Regions from separate parts of the Halobacillus sp. GSS1 genome, predicted to be linked through region 1. Evidence: predicted binding sites of a transcription regulator. Region 1 holds the regulator's gene; each other region holds the start of a gene.

Region 1 (4,266 bases):
ATCCATGAACTGAGTCCATAGCGTATACGCCATCGGCGCTGCACCCATTGGCATCCCCGGGTGGCCGGAGTTTGCTTTTTCTACTGCATCGATTGTTAAAGTTCTAATCGTATTGATTGATGTTTGTTCAAGGCTGTTTGCCATGTTCAACATTCCCCTTTCTTTTCAGGTATATGTACCATGTATTATCCTATAATGAAAATCGTTTCGAAACAAGCTTTGTGCAAAATTTCGCACAGCCTCAGACCTAATTTCCCCCTTATCCAAGGAATTAAACAAGAAAAATCCGCATTCGAAATTTTATCGAATACGGACGAATGATCAGGATTAATTCTTTTTCTCGTTCTTTTGCATTTGACGAAGCTTTTCTGGAGTTACGTCATTCCCTTTCGGATCAATGACGGTCACACCTTTAAGCTGATTTTTGAAGGATGCACGGGCATTTTTCAAATATTCCTGGCGCAGCTTCTGCTGCTCTGCTTTTTCTTCCTTCGAGAGCTCTTCCTGCTTAGATTTATTAGCTAGTTCATTTATACGATTAATTTTTTCTTTTGATAACATAGATCCTTCTCCTTTACTCATAGTCTGGATCGTAAAAACATGAAAAAGACAAGAAATCCAAAGATCCTTGTCCGTATATCTAATATTATCGTGATTCTTCTTCTTTTTCAAGCGATAGGTACTCCTTGTATCTACGATGCACCGTAGCTTTTGATACGTCATATCCCAAACCTCTCAAAGTCGCTGCAATATCTTTGAAGGTCAAATCATTTTTCCTTAACCGAACAACCTCCTCAATGGGAAACTCGATTCTCTCACGTCCGGGTGCCTGATCACGATTGGATAAGTTGGCGGATGGATCATAGCCGCCCTCAACCGCTTTTCTCATCCCACGCCGTATTTTCATATTATGTATCTTCCTTTGGTATTCTTCTACGATGCCGACAATCTGTAAAACCATCGAATCCGATTCCGATAACTGGAGCTCCCCCTGGTTAGATAGGGAGTACACCTTGATCTCCAACCGGTTTAATTGATGGAATAAAGCAATCTTCGTATTTCCCCTGCCTAAGCGTGTTTCATCCTGTATCAATAAGGCATCCGCACGCCCGGAAGAAAAACATTCCAGCATGCGGAAAATCCCTTCACGTTCAATATCGTAACCACTAGCTTGCTCTTCAATACAATCAACAACTTCGAAATCATGACTGTCCGCCATGGATATCAATTCAGCTCTTTGTCGTTTTAATGAAGTCACTTGAGCTTCTTTTTCCGTACTTACTCTGCAATATAAAATCACTTTCAATGTATATGTTCCTCTCTCTTTCTCTATTATACAGCTGTGACCATAGAATAATAGAGAATGATAAAACTCACAATAAAAAGAATAATGTAGGTGTAATCCAGCTTAGATAATTTGTTAAACATTGATAACCCCTCCGTTTTCCTTAGAACGAACGTTCTTAAGAACCTGTGTTCGTGTTTGTTACTTCTCATTATATACGAACACAAGTTCTTGTCAATGGTTTTTTCGAACGCGTGTTTGTATTTTTGAAATATAAGTGGTACAATGTGGTTACTATAATCCTATGTACGAGGTGCTAATCTATGAGTAAACTTTCAAAGCGGCAGCAGGAAATACTAGATTTTATTAAAGAACAAGTTTTAGCAAAAGGATATCCACCATCCGTAAGGGAGATCGGCCAGTCCGTTGGTCTTGCTTCAAGTTCGACTGTGCATGGTCACTTATCCAGATTGGAGAAAAAAGGATACATCAGACGCGACCCGACCAAACCTCGTGCCATTGAAGTGATTGAATTAGAAGAAGATCACAGCATCCCAAGAAGTGAAGCTTCTTACGCTCCAGTAATCGGTAAAGTCACGGCGGGTTCACCGATTACTGCTGTTGAAAACATTGAAGAATATGTCCCTTTACCAGATACACTTGCAGGGTCGGATGACAACACATTCGTACTAATCGTACAGGGTGAAAGTATGATTGAGGCAGGAATTCTTGATGGAGATATGGTGATTGTGAGACAACAACAAACCGCCCAGAACGGTGACATCGTTGTCGCGATGACTGAAGACGAAGAAGCCACGGTGAAGCGTTTCTTCAAGGAAAGAAATCACGTTCGTTTGCAGCCTGAAAACGCAACAATGGAACCGATCCTGCTACAGGATGTATCCATTTTAGGGAAAGTCGTCGGCCTTTACAGGACCGTACACTAAAAGAAAGAGGCGAGTTAAATAAACTCGCCTCTTTCTTTATTTATATCAAGCCCTATGACTTTTACGGGAAAAGTTTTCACTTATTTTCGATCATAAAGAGAATCCTTCTTGAAACACAAAAAAACCCTTGAAGTAAACCACTTCAAGGGTTTTATATTTAATATGTCTGTAGATATTGTTCGCGTTCCCACGGATGAACCTGTGTGCGGAACATATCCCATTCGATTTCCTTCGCTTCAATGAAGTGTTCGAACAGGTGCTCGCCGAGAGCTTCTACCATGATTGGATCTTGATGCAGCTCTTCCAATGCATCATATAGAGTGGCTGGGAGATCTTTCACTCCGTGCGCTTCCCGTTCTTTTTTATCCATCACGTAAATGTTTCGGTCGACAGGAGCAGGTGCTTCCAGTTTATTTTCTACGCCATCAAGTCCAGCAGCAAGAAGGACCGCCATCGCCATGTATGGGTTCGCTGAAGGATCCACACTGCGGACTTCGATTCTTGTGCTCAACCCACGGGATGTCGGTACGCGTACGAGTGGACTACGGTTTTGACCGGACCATGCAACATAACATGGAGCCTCATAGCCTGGTACAAGACGCTTGTAAGAGTTGACGGTAGGATTTGTCACGGCTGTGAAGTTCGTTGCATGCTTGATGATGCCTGCTGTGAACTGGTAAGCGACTTCTGACAATTGTTCCTTCCCTTTCTCATCGAAGAAAGCATTTCCCTTTTCATTGAAAAGAGACATGTTCGCGTGCATACCCGATCCGTTTACACCGAACAATGGTTTAGGCATGAATGTTGCATGCAGACCATGTTGCCGTGCAATGGTTTTTACGACGAGTTTGAATGTTTGGATATCATCGCAATGCTTGACAGCATCTGCGTATTTGAAATCAATTTCGTGCTGACCTGGAGCTACTTCGTGGTGAGAGGCTTCGATTTCAAAGCCCATTTCCTCAAGCTCAAGGACAATATCGCGACGGCAGTTTTCACCAAGGTCGGTCGGTGCCAAGTCGAAATAGCCACCTTTATCATTCAACTCCATCGTCGGTTCGCCTTTTTCATCTAATTTAAATAGGAAAAATTCAGGTTCTGTACCAATGTTGAAAGCAGAAAAGCCGAGTTTCTCCATTTTTTTGATGTTACGCTTTAAATTGTAGCGCGGGCATCCTTCAAAAGGAGTTTGGTCTGGGTTGTAGATGTCACAGATGAATCGTGCGACCTTCCCTTTTTCTGAAGTCCAAGGGAAAACGACGAACGTATCCAGGTCTGGAACCAAATACATGTCAGACTCCTCGATACGAACGAATCCTTCAATGGAGGACCCGTCAAACATCATCATGCCATCAATAGCTTTATCCAACTGGCTTAGTGGGATTTCCACGTTTTTGATCGTACCAAGCATATCCGTAAACTGAAGGCGGATAAACTTGACGTTTTCCTCATCGATTTTTTTGTAGATTTCTTCTTTTGTTAAACCCATTGAATTTCTCCTCTCAACACAAAATTAATGGAAGAACCTCGACATTTCTCCCTGCCTGATTGCTAATTTACCTTGTCTTCCCGCTGTGAATAGTTCTCGTTGCAGCATACGACGAAGTTCTTTTTCGGTAAGTTCATTGTGTACTTCCTTCACTTGATCCTCATCATATACCTCATTATCTGGCTGATCATTCAGCTTCAGAACTTTCTTGATTCCGGCCATGTTCACACCTTGATCGATCAGGTCTTTTATTTCGAGAAGACGATCGACGTCATTGAATGAAAACATGCGACGGTTACCTTCTGAACGGGCCGGCTGTACCAGCTCGTGCTGTTCGTAGTACCGGATCTGCCGTGCAGTAAGGTCTGTCAAGGATTGAACAATCCCCATCGGGAATAACGGCATGGAACGACGAATTTCATCACTCATCGATGTGCCACCTCCCCATAAGAATGATACTTTAATTATACGTCACGAAAGGGATATGTCAACATATGTGAGGAATGTTCACACAATTTAACGCTGTTTTTTGAAAGGGTTACCAT
Region 2 (4,266 bases), 600 kb from region 1:
TAACTCGCTTTCCGCGGGAGCGCGATGAGCCTCCGCCCACTTACCAAAGAAGATACTCGAAACTACTACTTAAAAAATCAGCTTGTATGGTTGAGGGAAGTGGATAATTAGAACACCTCCAAAGTACGAAAAGGCTGATCCAGAGCGCATTACCCCTTTACATTTAAATAAGGTTTCTAATCTCGAGTTGTTTCGAGACATTTATAAGGTAAAGGGGGGGAGGGAAACGGTGAGACTCTTATGGGACGTGTGGGACAGGTGAGACCCCGGAAGGCGTAGCCTGAGGAGGCTCACCGCCCGCCCCATGGAAAGTGTTCAAATGCGGAATCGTCCTGGTAGACATGACTGGCATAAGCAGAACAGCAACGGAATGTGTTTTTCATTCCGTTGCTGTTCTGCTTATGACGCGAGTGTCTGGACGATGGAGCAAGACGAACCTTTTCCCGAAGCCCCTAGAATCACACCAACATCTCGAAACTGAGCCTTCAAGAATAGGGAGCTTTAATAAAACAAAAGAAAACCCAGGCAAGCGCAAGGCTTTGCCTGGGTTCTCTCTTAAAAAGATGGAAGGTTGTCCAAGTTGTTGGATTGAATGCCATCCGGTTCACTGCGCAGATGGTCTTCTCCATCTTTACCTCGAATGAGGTTCACGTGTTCCAGTTCACCACTGCGCGCCATTTCATGTGCTCGCTTATAATCGATCACTTGTCCTGACGACAGCTGCATTTCAACAATGCTTCCTTGCCCGTTTTTTCTAACGGCGACAATTCGTTCTGGCATCATTCTCAACCTCCTCAACCATTATTTTGTCCAGGAACCTAGATAATATGAGTATCAATCTGTGGGGATTATTGGATGTTATCATAAATAAAAAAGGCAGCTGAAATGGCTGCCTTTTCTATCTTACATATCGTGAGAAGATTTTTGCTTCTGACGTGAATGTTGTCTGTTTTTCACTTTATGAGAACCTTGAGCCGGTTCTCCGTATGCTTGTTTAGGCCCAAGAGGCAAATTCGGTTGTTCCTGTTGTTTCGGTCCCATGCGTCTACCCATAAAAATCCGCCTCCTTGATTATCTGCGTTTACGAGCTGCTTCTGGCCCCTCCATCGCGGTCGCACCTGGATAACTTAGGCGCTGATCACGGTCGGACTCCACTCTTCCGGATTTTTTCAATTTTTTCTCTTGTCGATCTCTACCCATTTAAAAACGCCTCCCTTCTCTTTTAGTATGGAAAAGAGAAAGAAGGCTATGCCTGGGAATCATTTTTTAAAATCGTCGAGAAAATCCTTTTGAAAGCTTGTATTCACCTGAGGATTGGTCGGATTACTAAGGTCTCGAAAAAGGTTTTTTCCGTATTTTTCCGTTAGATCATCAATCGTTTTATACAAGTTTTCTTTACTGGCATATTGTTCAAAATTAAATAGATCTAATTGCTGACTAACTTCTGATTTCTCCGCAAGATCGCTTGCAGTAACACCCAGGAGACGAACAGGCTGCTGATTCCAGTGATCATCGAACAACTGCATCGCCACTTGAAAGAGATCTTCTGATGAATGGATGAATTCCTGCAATTGCCGACTGCGTGTCACTGTTTTCCGGTCATGGTAGCGGATCATCACCTGTACATTCCTTGCAAGAACCTTTTTATTCTTCATCCGTGCTTCCACTTTATTCGAAAGCCTGCGTATGACGCTTTGTACCTCTGTATCATCGGTTGTATCCTCAGGAAGGGTTGTAGATGTCCCGATACTTTTAAATTCATGAACCGCATCAGGATCGACAGGACGGTCATCGATTCCATTCGCCCTGTTTTTCAGCCGCTCTCCATTGATTCCAAGAACACCCTTTAATTCAAGAACAGAGTGCTCAGCTAATCCACCAATGTTCTCAATGCCCATTTTCCTTAATTTCTCTGCTGTTTTCGCTCCCACTCCGTACATTTCTTCTATCGGTAAAGGCCATAATTTTGTTTCAAGATCTCTTTTCCGTAAGATCGTAATTCCCATAGGCTTTTTCATATCAGAAGCCATTTTTGCCAAAAATTTATTAGGAGCGATCCCAATACTGCAAGGCAGATCGAGCTCGTCATAAATCCGCTTTTGTATCCGCTCGGCTATTTCCGGAGGTGAACCTTGCTCTGCGCAGTCGGTTATATCCATATAACCTTCGTCTATTGATACCGGCTGAACGAGCGGTGTCACATCAGCCAACACTTTAAACATTTCTTTGGATGCTGTACGATATCGTTCAAACGTCGGTCCCATAACAACAAGTTCAGGGCACAACCTTCTGGCCTCTCCTAAAGGCATCGTCGTTTTGACCCCATATTTGCGGGCTTCATAGCTGCTTGTGACAATGATCCCGCGCCTTTCTTCAGGATTTCCTGCAATGGCAAGCGGCTTCCCTTTCAAGGATGGATCAAAGGCTGCTTCCACAGATGCATAGAAACTGTTCATATCAACATGAAAAATGACGCGGCCTTTTTTTGGATACCATTTGGACTGCATAACGTTCTTCCTCCATTGGAACATTTGTTCTCTATTATATCATGACACGCTTTGTTATTGTTCATAAACGCTTCAATTATTGTTTGTCTAACTCATAAAACTCATCATCGTATTATTAAGCTAACTGGCAGGATTGTGTAAGACTCAGTTTCGAGACTTTCCGGGGTTCGTTGCCCGGGTTGAGCGTCAGGGGTGGCTGGGAAGCTACTCGCTTTCCTGTGGGGGAGTGGCAAGCTTCCTCGGGCTACGCCCTGCGGGATCTCGCCGATCTCCTTTCTCCCACGGGAGTCTCGCAGCTTCCCAACCACCCCATTCGATAAAAGGGAAAACGAACCCCTTTGCCAAGTTGGAAGGTCTTCCTCTATCCCGATTGTTGTAGGCATAAAACGCTCTGTAACAAGCTTTTAGGGTACTCCCATCAAACTGAAAAGCTGAAGGTTGGAAAGTGGTTTCGAGATAGTTATATAGCAAAGGGGCGGAGGGGAATGGCGAGACTCCTGCGGGATAAAAGTGCTTGGTGAGACCCCACAGGACGCAGTCCGAGGAGGCTCACCGCGCTCCCGCGGAAAGCGAGCTATTCCCCGCAGCCCCAATCCACCCAACAGAAGTCTCGAAACTGAGTATTCAAGAATAGGGAGCTTATGTGTAATACCTCAATAGTAGTTCATAAAAAAGACTCCCTGAAATTCAGGGAGTCCTGGCTTATTATTGTGCGACTTCTTCAACGATCGCTGTTACGAACTCTGTAATTTTCTCAAGTTCGCTGACAGGCATACGCTCGTTAGTTGTATGAATTTCCTCATATCCTACACTCAAGTTTACCGTAGGAACGCCGTGACCTGCGATGACATTGGCATCACTGCCGCCGCCACTTGTTAATAGTTCACTTTCACGACCGATTCGCTTCGCAGCAGAACGTGCGACTTCTACGACTTGATCTCCCGCCTGTTGCTTAAAGCCAGGATACATGATTTCGACATCAAGTTCGACTTCGCCACCCATTTCTTCCGCTGTTTCCTGGAACGCTTTTTTCATTTTTTCTACTTGCGCTTCCATTTTTTCAGGATTGAGGGAACGAGCTTCAGCTAAGACCTCGACGTGATCACATACAATATTCGTTTTCTGACCACCTTCAAAGCGGCCGATGTTCGCTGTTGTTTCGTCATCGATCCGCCCAAGCGGCATTTTAGCAATTGCTCGGGAAGCGAGTGTGATCGCTGAAATGCCTTTTTCAGGAGCAACTCCTGCATGAGCTGTCTTCCCTTTTACGATCGCATTAATTTTCGCTTGTGTAGGAGCCGCTACGATAATATTGCCGACTTGTCCATCACTATCAAGGGCATACCCGTATTTTGCCTTGAGCATGGAAGCATCAAGAGCCTTAGCGCCGACAAGACCGCTTTCTTCTCCAACAGTGATTACGAACTGCAGGTCTCCATGCTCAATGTTTTGTTCTTGAAGAGAACGGATCGCTTCAAGGATTGCAGCGACTCCCGCTTTGTCATCCGCTCCAAGGATTGTAGTACCATCGGTCACGATATAACCATCTTCAATGGAAGGTTTAACCCCATTCCCTGGTACCACTGTATCCATGTGAGAAGTAAAATAAATCGGTTCTGCGTCCTTTTTAGATCCTTCTAGATAACAAATAAGGTTGTTTGCCCCATGACCTGTAATCGAGGCTGCATCATCTTCAAGCACTTCTAAACCCAAGTCCTGGAATTTTTTCTTTAGTACTTTAGCGATTTCAGCTTCCTGG
Region 3 (4,266 bases), 360 kb from region 1:
TAAGTTACGCTTCATGAGGCTGAAGTAATCCTCATCATTTTCAAGATCTTCTTCTGTTAAGACAGATAAGTTATGGATGCGTAACGTCTCGGCGTCGATTTCCTGGCGTACAACTTCTGCTACTTTAGGGGTTACATTCTGTTCGAAAAGTACGTGATTCAAGCCATTTTCTTCAGCCGTTTTCACGATATTTTCCAGGTCCTTCTGTGAAGGTTCATTCGCAGGGCTTAGTCCAGACACCGCCACCTGCTCTATTCCGTAATTTTCTTCCCAATAACCATAAGCGGCATGGGATACGATAATCTTATTCCCAGGCAGGCTTTCCATTTTCGTATGGAACTCTTCGTCTAAACGTTCAAGATCTTCTTTCAACGTCTCAAAGTTTTCTTGGAATACGTCTTCCTGTTCAGGGTTTATTTCAACTAATGTATCTTTAATATGTTCGGCCATTTCAATGGAACGAATCGGATCTAGCCAAACGTGAGGGTCCTGGTCGCCATGATAATGCCCCTCATGCTCCCCTTCATGACTACCTTCGTCCTCATGTTCATCATGACTGCCTTCTTCGTCAGCATGGTCGTCATGGCTACCTTCTTCGCCGTGGTTATGACTGTGATCTTTTAAATCTATGCCTTTGGATGCTTCGAGAATTTGAACCTCTTCCGACTCGATAGAATCAGAGATTTTCTTCGCGTAAGGCTCTAATCCTGCACCGTTATAGATGAAAGCATCCGATTCAGCGATTTCTATCATTTCTTTCGTCGTTGGTTCATATGTATGCGGATCGGTTCCCGGTGGCAGAATTGTTTCTACTGAAGCTAATTCGCCAGCGATTTGTTCTGTGAAATACTGTAGCGGATAAACCGTTGTGAACACCTTCATCTCTTCTGTTGAACCCTCAAATTCCTTTTCACTACCTTCACTGCTTGCCTCTTCCCCATTACATGCAGCAAGTGTAAAGATAACCAAACATAAACTCCAAATTCCTAAAAATTTCTTAAACATTTACTTTCCTCCTTTAATTGCAAAATTAATTTTATAGTAATGATTACGATTTGTAAATAGTAATCATTACTTTTAATGTGAGCAACCTACCACTTCAATGGCATGGAGGACAAATCCCATAAACTTCAAATTTGTGATTTTCGAAGAATACCCTTCCGAATCATTTTCCGAAGCTCAAGTTCCCCGGAATACATTTTCACTCGTTTACACTCTAACGAAGGGATGGTTGATCAACTTTCCGGGGTTGCGCTATAGAGACAAGGTCTATAAACCCGATTATTTTTTGAGTTGTTGTTAAACCTACAAGTATGGAGGTGATGGGTAGTGGCAAAGAACCAGATAAAGGCAGGAACCGAAGTCGGACAAGGAAGAATAGAGGAGCCGAAATCATTAAAGCCAGGACGTTCCGGAACAGATCCAAATAAAGTAAAGCAGGAAATTCAAAAGGATGTAAGCGCAGGGATAGGCGCCATGACATCGCGTGAGGCAGGATCCATGAAAGACTAAAGAACCACTATTTTGTGGTTCTTTTTTACATACTCACTTTCTTGCAAATCTCAATCAGCCTAATGTACCTCCTCTAGTTTCCGCAAGAGCAACCGTACATTCACCATATTTCGATGACTGGATTTCAAGGTGTCTTTTTATAGCGCTCCCTCTTTTTATAAGGGGTTACCGACAAAATATTGGCAAGCTTGAATGAGCGAACCGTCTTACGGGTGTAACAATAAGCAAGGACGGCCTCCTCTTTGATGGATACTACGCGGATGACCCGCTGTGAGATCTTCCCTTTGTCAGCCATGTAGATGAGTTCCAGTTGTTGCTTCTCCTCTAAACCTCTTCTCAATACTCCATTCATTGATGATCACTTCCTTAATATAAATGCGAACGTTTGTTCTAATTATGTATATGTTACCACACGCGCATTAGAAGTAAACTGGTAAATGAAGGTCTTTAATCCTGCGTAAAACTAAGGATAAAATTCTGGAGAGAAGCGAACGGAAGGGTAAGTATGCTAAAGCATACCCTCTCCTAAAGTAGATGAAATGAAGTGGCTGATATGATAAATTTAAAGTTTTTCGAGCTCAAAAATGACAACGAACATTACTTTTAAAAAAGTCGACAGGAAAAGATAGTCCCTGGCAGAGGCCAGGGCTTTTCTGATGTACAACGAGGTATTGTATCAGTTATTCATCCATTTCCCGGTTATCGTCATGATTGTTTTTCCTATCAAAAGGTTCCTCAAGGTCAATCTCCCGGTTACCAAAATCGACCTCCTGATCCTCATGATCGATAATCGGATAATCAACATCAGGCCTTGTATCCTCTCCGTTATCTCTCTCCAAGCGGTTTCTCTGATCGTCCTGGTCATATCGTGTTGGTTGGTAATTTACATCTTCCGGTTCATTTGGTTCGTTGCCTGCGCAACCGTTCAAAATAGCTGCAATTAATATGCCTAATAAAATCGGTCCTTTGATTTTCATGCATTCACCTCCTGTTTCAACCTCTAATATTTGCTAAAAACCATGAAATAAGTCATAAAAACACTTTTATCGTGGCAAAATATCCGTGTACTCTTTTTTACAAACACACTTTAAATAATTATGGAATAAAAAAATCCCCACCATCTAAGAAGGTGGGGATTGCTCTGCATAAACACTCGTAAGCGAATTTTTTCATTTGAATCAACAGTGCATTTTGTTATAAATTCAGCATTAATTATTTTGGCATTCCTACTTTATAATTTTCAAATTAACCAGAATGGTTTCTCATTACTTTATTCGTCATCATATGCATTCAACGCATTTACACTATGAGCTAAAGCAGAACCTGCTTTCAATGCCGTAGCAACAAATATCGCTTCCGCTACCTCCTCTTTTGCAGCACCCTGCTTTTTCGCACCTTTCGTATGAACATCGATGCAGTAAGGACAGCCTGTTGTATGCGCCGCCGCTACGGCAATGAGCTCTTTATCTTTAGCGGAAATCGATCCGTCTTTCATGGATTGCTGATCAAAATCGACAAACGCATGAAACGCATCCCCATTAAGATTGGAGAGCTCTTTCAGACGGCCGAAGTAAGAAGCTTTATACAAAGCATCGTCGCCTTTTTCATCGTATGTATTCAATGCATTGACACTGTGTGAGATCGAAGAACCTGCCTTCAGTGCTGTTGCTACAAGAATCGCTTCTGACACTTCTTCTTTCGTGGCTTCCTGCTTCTTCACATTTTTCACATGCACATCGATGCAGTAAGGGCAGCCCGTCACGTGAGCAACCGCTACAGCGATCAATTCCTTTAATTTCCCGTCCAGCTTTCCTGGTTCAAGTGCTTTTTTATCGAAAGCTACAAAAGCCTTGAACGCTTCTGGTGCCAAATCTCCAAGTTCCGGCAGTCTCTCAAAATATGATTTTGCATAGAGTAGATCGTTTCCCATTGCCCTCTCTCCTTTGTATTCTTTACTTCATTACAATGATAAATTTTACCACCTTACACTTAGCTCGTAAATGAAGTGAGGGAATTTTCTGTCTTTTTATTTTGATGAGAAATCAGAGAATGAGGTCCCCTTCCCTGAAACCTTTCTCTTTGCCTTGCGTATAAGAATAGAGAGAAAGAACAGGACGGAGGTTCTAACCAATGGAATTTTCACTCGATGCTGTCATCCTGGCAGCAGGAATCGCCTTAGCCGGCTACTTCATCGGAGACGGACTAAAAAAAATCGGACAGAGAGATCCCATGGATGAGTACTTGGATCAAACCATTAGTGAACAGATTAGAAAGGAGGAAGAAAAATGATGTTCGTAGGACTTTTGTTGACACCAATCTTTCTAATAGCGCTCGTTTATCTCTTACGCTTTACTTGGGGGAAGAAGGGAAAAACGGAGGAAGGAAAGGCAGCCCTGAATGCTTCCTATGCAAAAGCGGCGCCGATTTTCCCGATCGGCTGGCTCGCGATCGAACTTTATCACGACTGGATCCAGTCCCTATCATTTTCTGCTTACCGGGATGCGATGTGGATCCTTGTGTTGATCACATTCATTTTAATAAGTGCAAGCTTGTTCCGATACCGGAAACCAACTGCGTCCTGAGTCTCCTATTCCGGTGGAGGCTCTTTCCATTTTATCGTCGTAAAAGAGATCATCTCACTCCACCCTCTCCCTTTCGGATCCATCAAACCGGTAACGAAGGAAATCCAATACCACATTCCCTGGGTAAGGATGACCGGGCCGAACCCGAGGATCACACGGATGAGAATCTGCA

The links. Region 1 encodes LexA, which represses DNA repair genes until DNA is damaged. Its sites were predicted from a motif close to CGAACATATGTTCG; they were not measured.
Region 2: a site for LexA is predicted at 2,525-2,538, ahead of J0K78_RS04845 (DNA polymerase IV). Genes of this name have one in related genera too.
Region 3: a site for LexA is predicted at 1,891-1,904, ahead of J0K78_RS03410 (WYL domain-containing protein). Genes of this name have one in related genera too.

Annotation. Positions count from the first base shown of each region.
Region 1 covers NZ_JAFLHE010000001.1:312,055-316,320, reverse strand. The annotation lists gene tkt (transketolase) at 1-144, opposite strand, end outside; gene J0K78_RS01580 (DUF896 domain-containing protein) at 328-561, opposite strand; gene J0K78_RS01575 (YneB family resolvase-like protein) at 647-1,306, opposite strand; gene lexA (transcriptional repressor LexA) at 1,609-2,232, shown strand; gene glnA (type I glutamate--ammonia ligase) at 2,390-3,721, opposite strand; gene J0K78_RS01560 (MerR family transcriptional regulator) at 3,746-4,150, opposite strand.
Region 2 covers NZ_JAFLHE010000001.1:912,199-916,464, forward strand. The annotation lists gene J0K78_RS04830 (DUF3892 domain-containing protein) at 556-780, opposite strand; gene J0K78_RS04835 (small acid-soluble spore protein P) at 904-1,053, opposite strand; gene J0K78_RS04840 (YpzI family protein) at 1,072-1,200, opposite strand; gene J0K78_RS04845 (DNA polymerase IV) at 1,260-2,507, opposite strand; gene J0K78_RS04850 (M20/M25/M40 family metallo-hydrolase) at 3,213-4,266, opposite strand, start outside.
Region 3 covers NZ_JAFLHE010000001.1:670,963-675,228, forward strand. The annotation lists gene J0K78_RS03400 (metal ABC transporter solute-binding protein, Zn/Mn family) at 1-1,005, opposite strand, end outside; gene J0K78_RS03405 (hypothetical protein) at 1,330-1,512, shown strand; gene J0K78_RS03410 (WYL domain-containing protein) at 1,637-1,864, opposite strand; gene J0K78_RS03415 (hypothetical protein) at 2,193-2,489, opposite strand; gene J0K78_RS03420 (carboxymuconolactone decarboxylase family protein) at 2,783-3,442, opposite strand; gene J0K78_RS03425 (hypothetical protein) at 3,643-3,801, shown strand; gene J0K78_RS03430 (hypothetical protein) at 3,798-4,094, shown strand; gene J0K78_RS03435 (RDD family protein) at 4,100-4,266, opposite strand, start outside.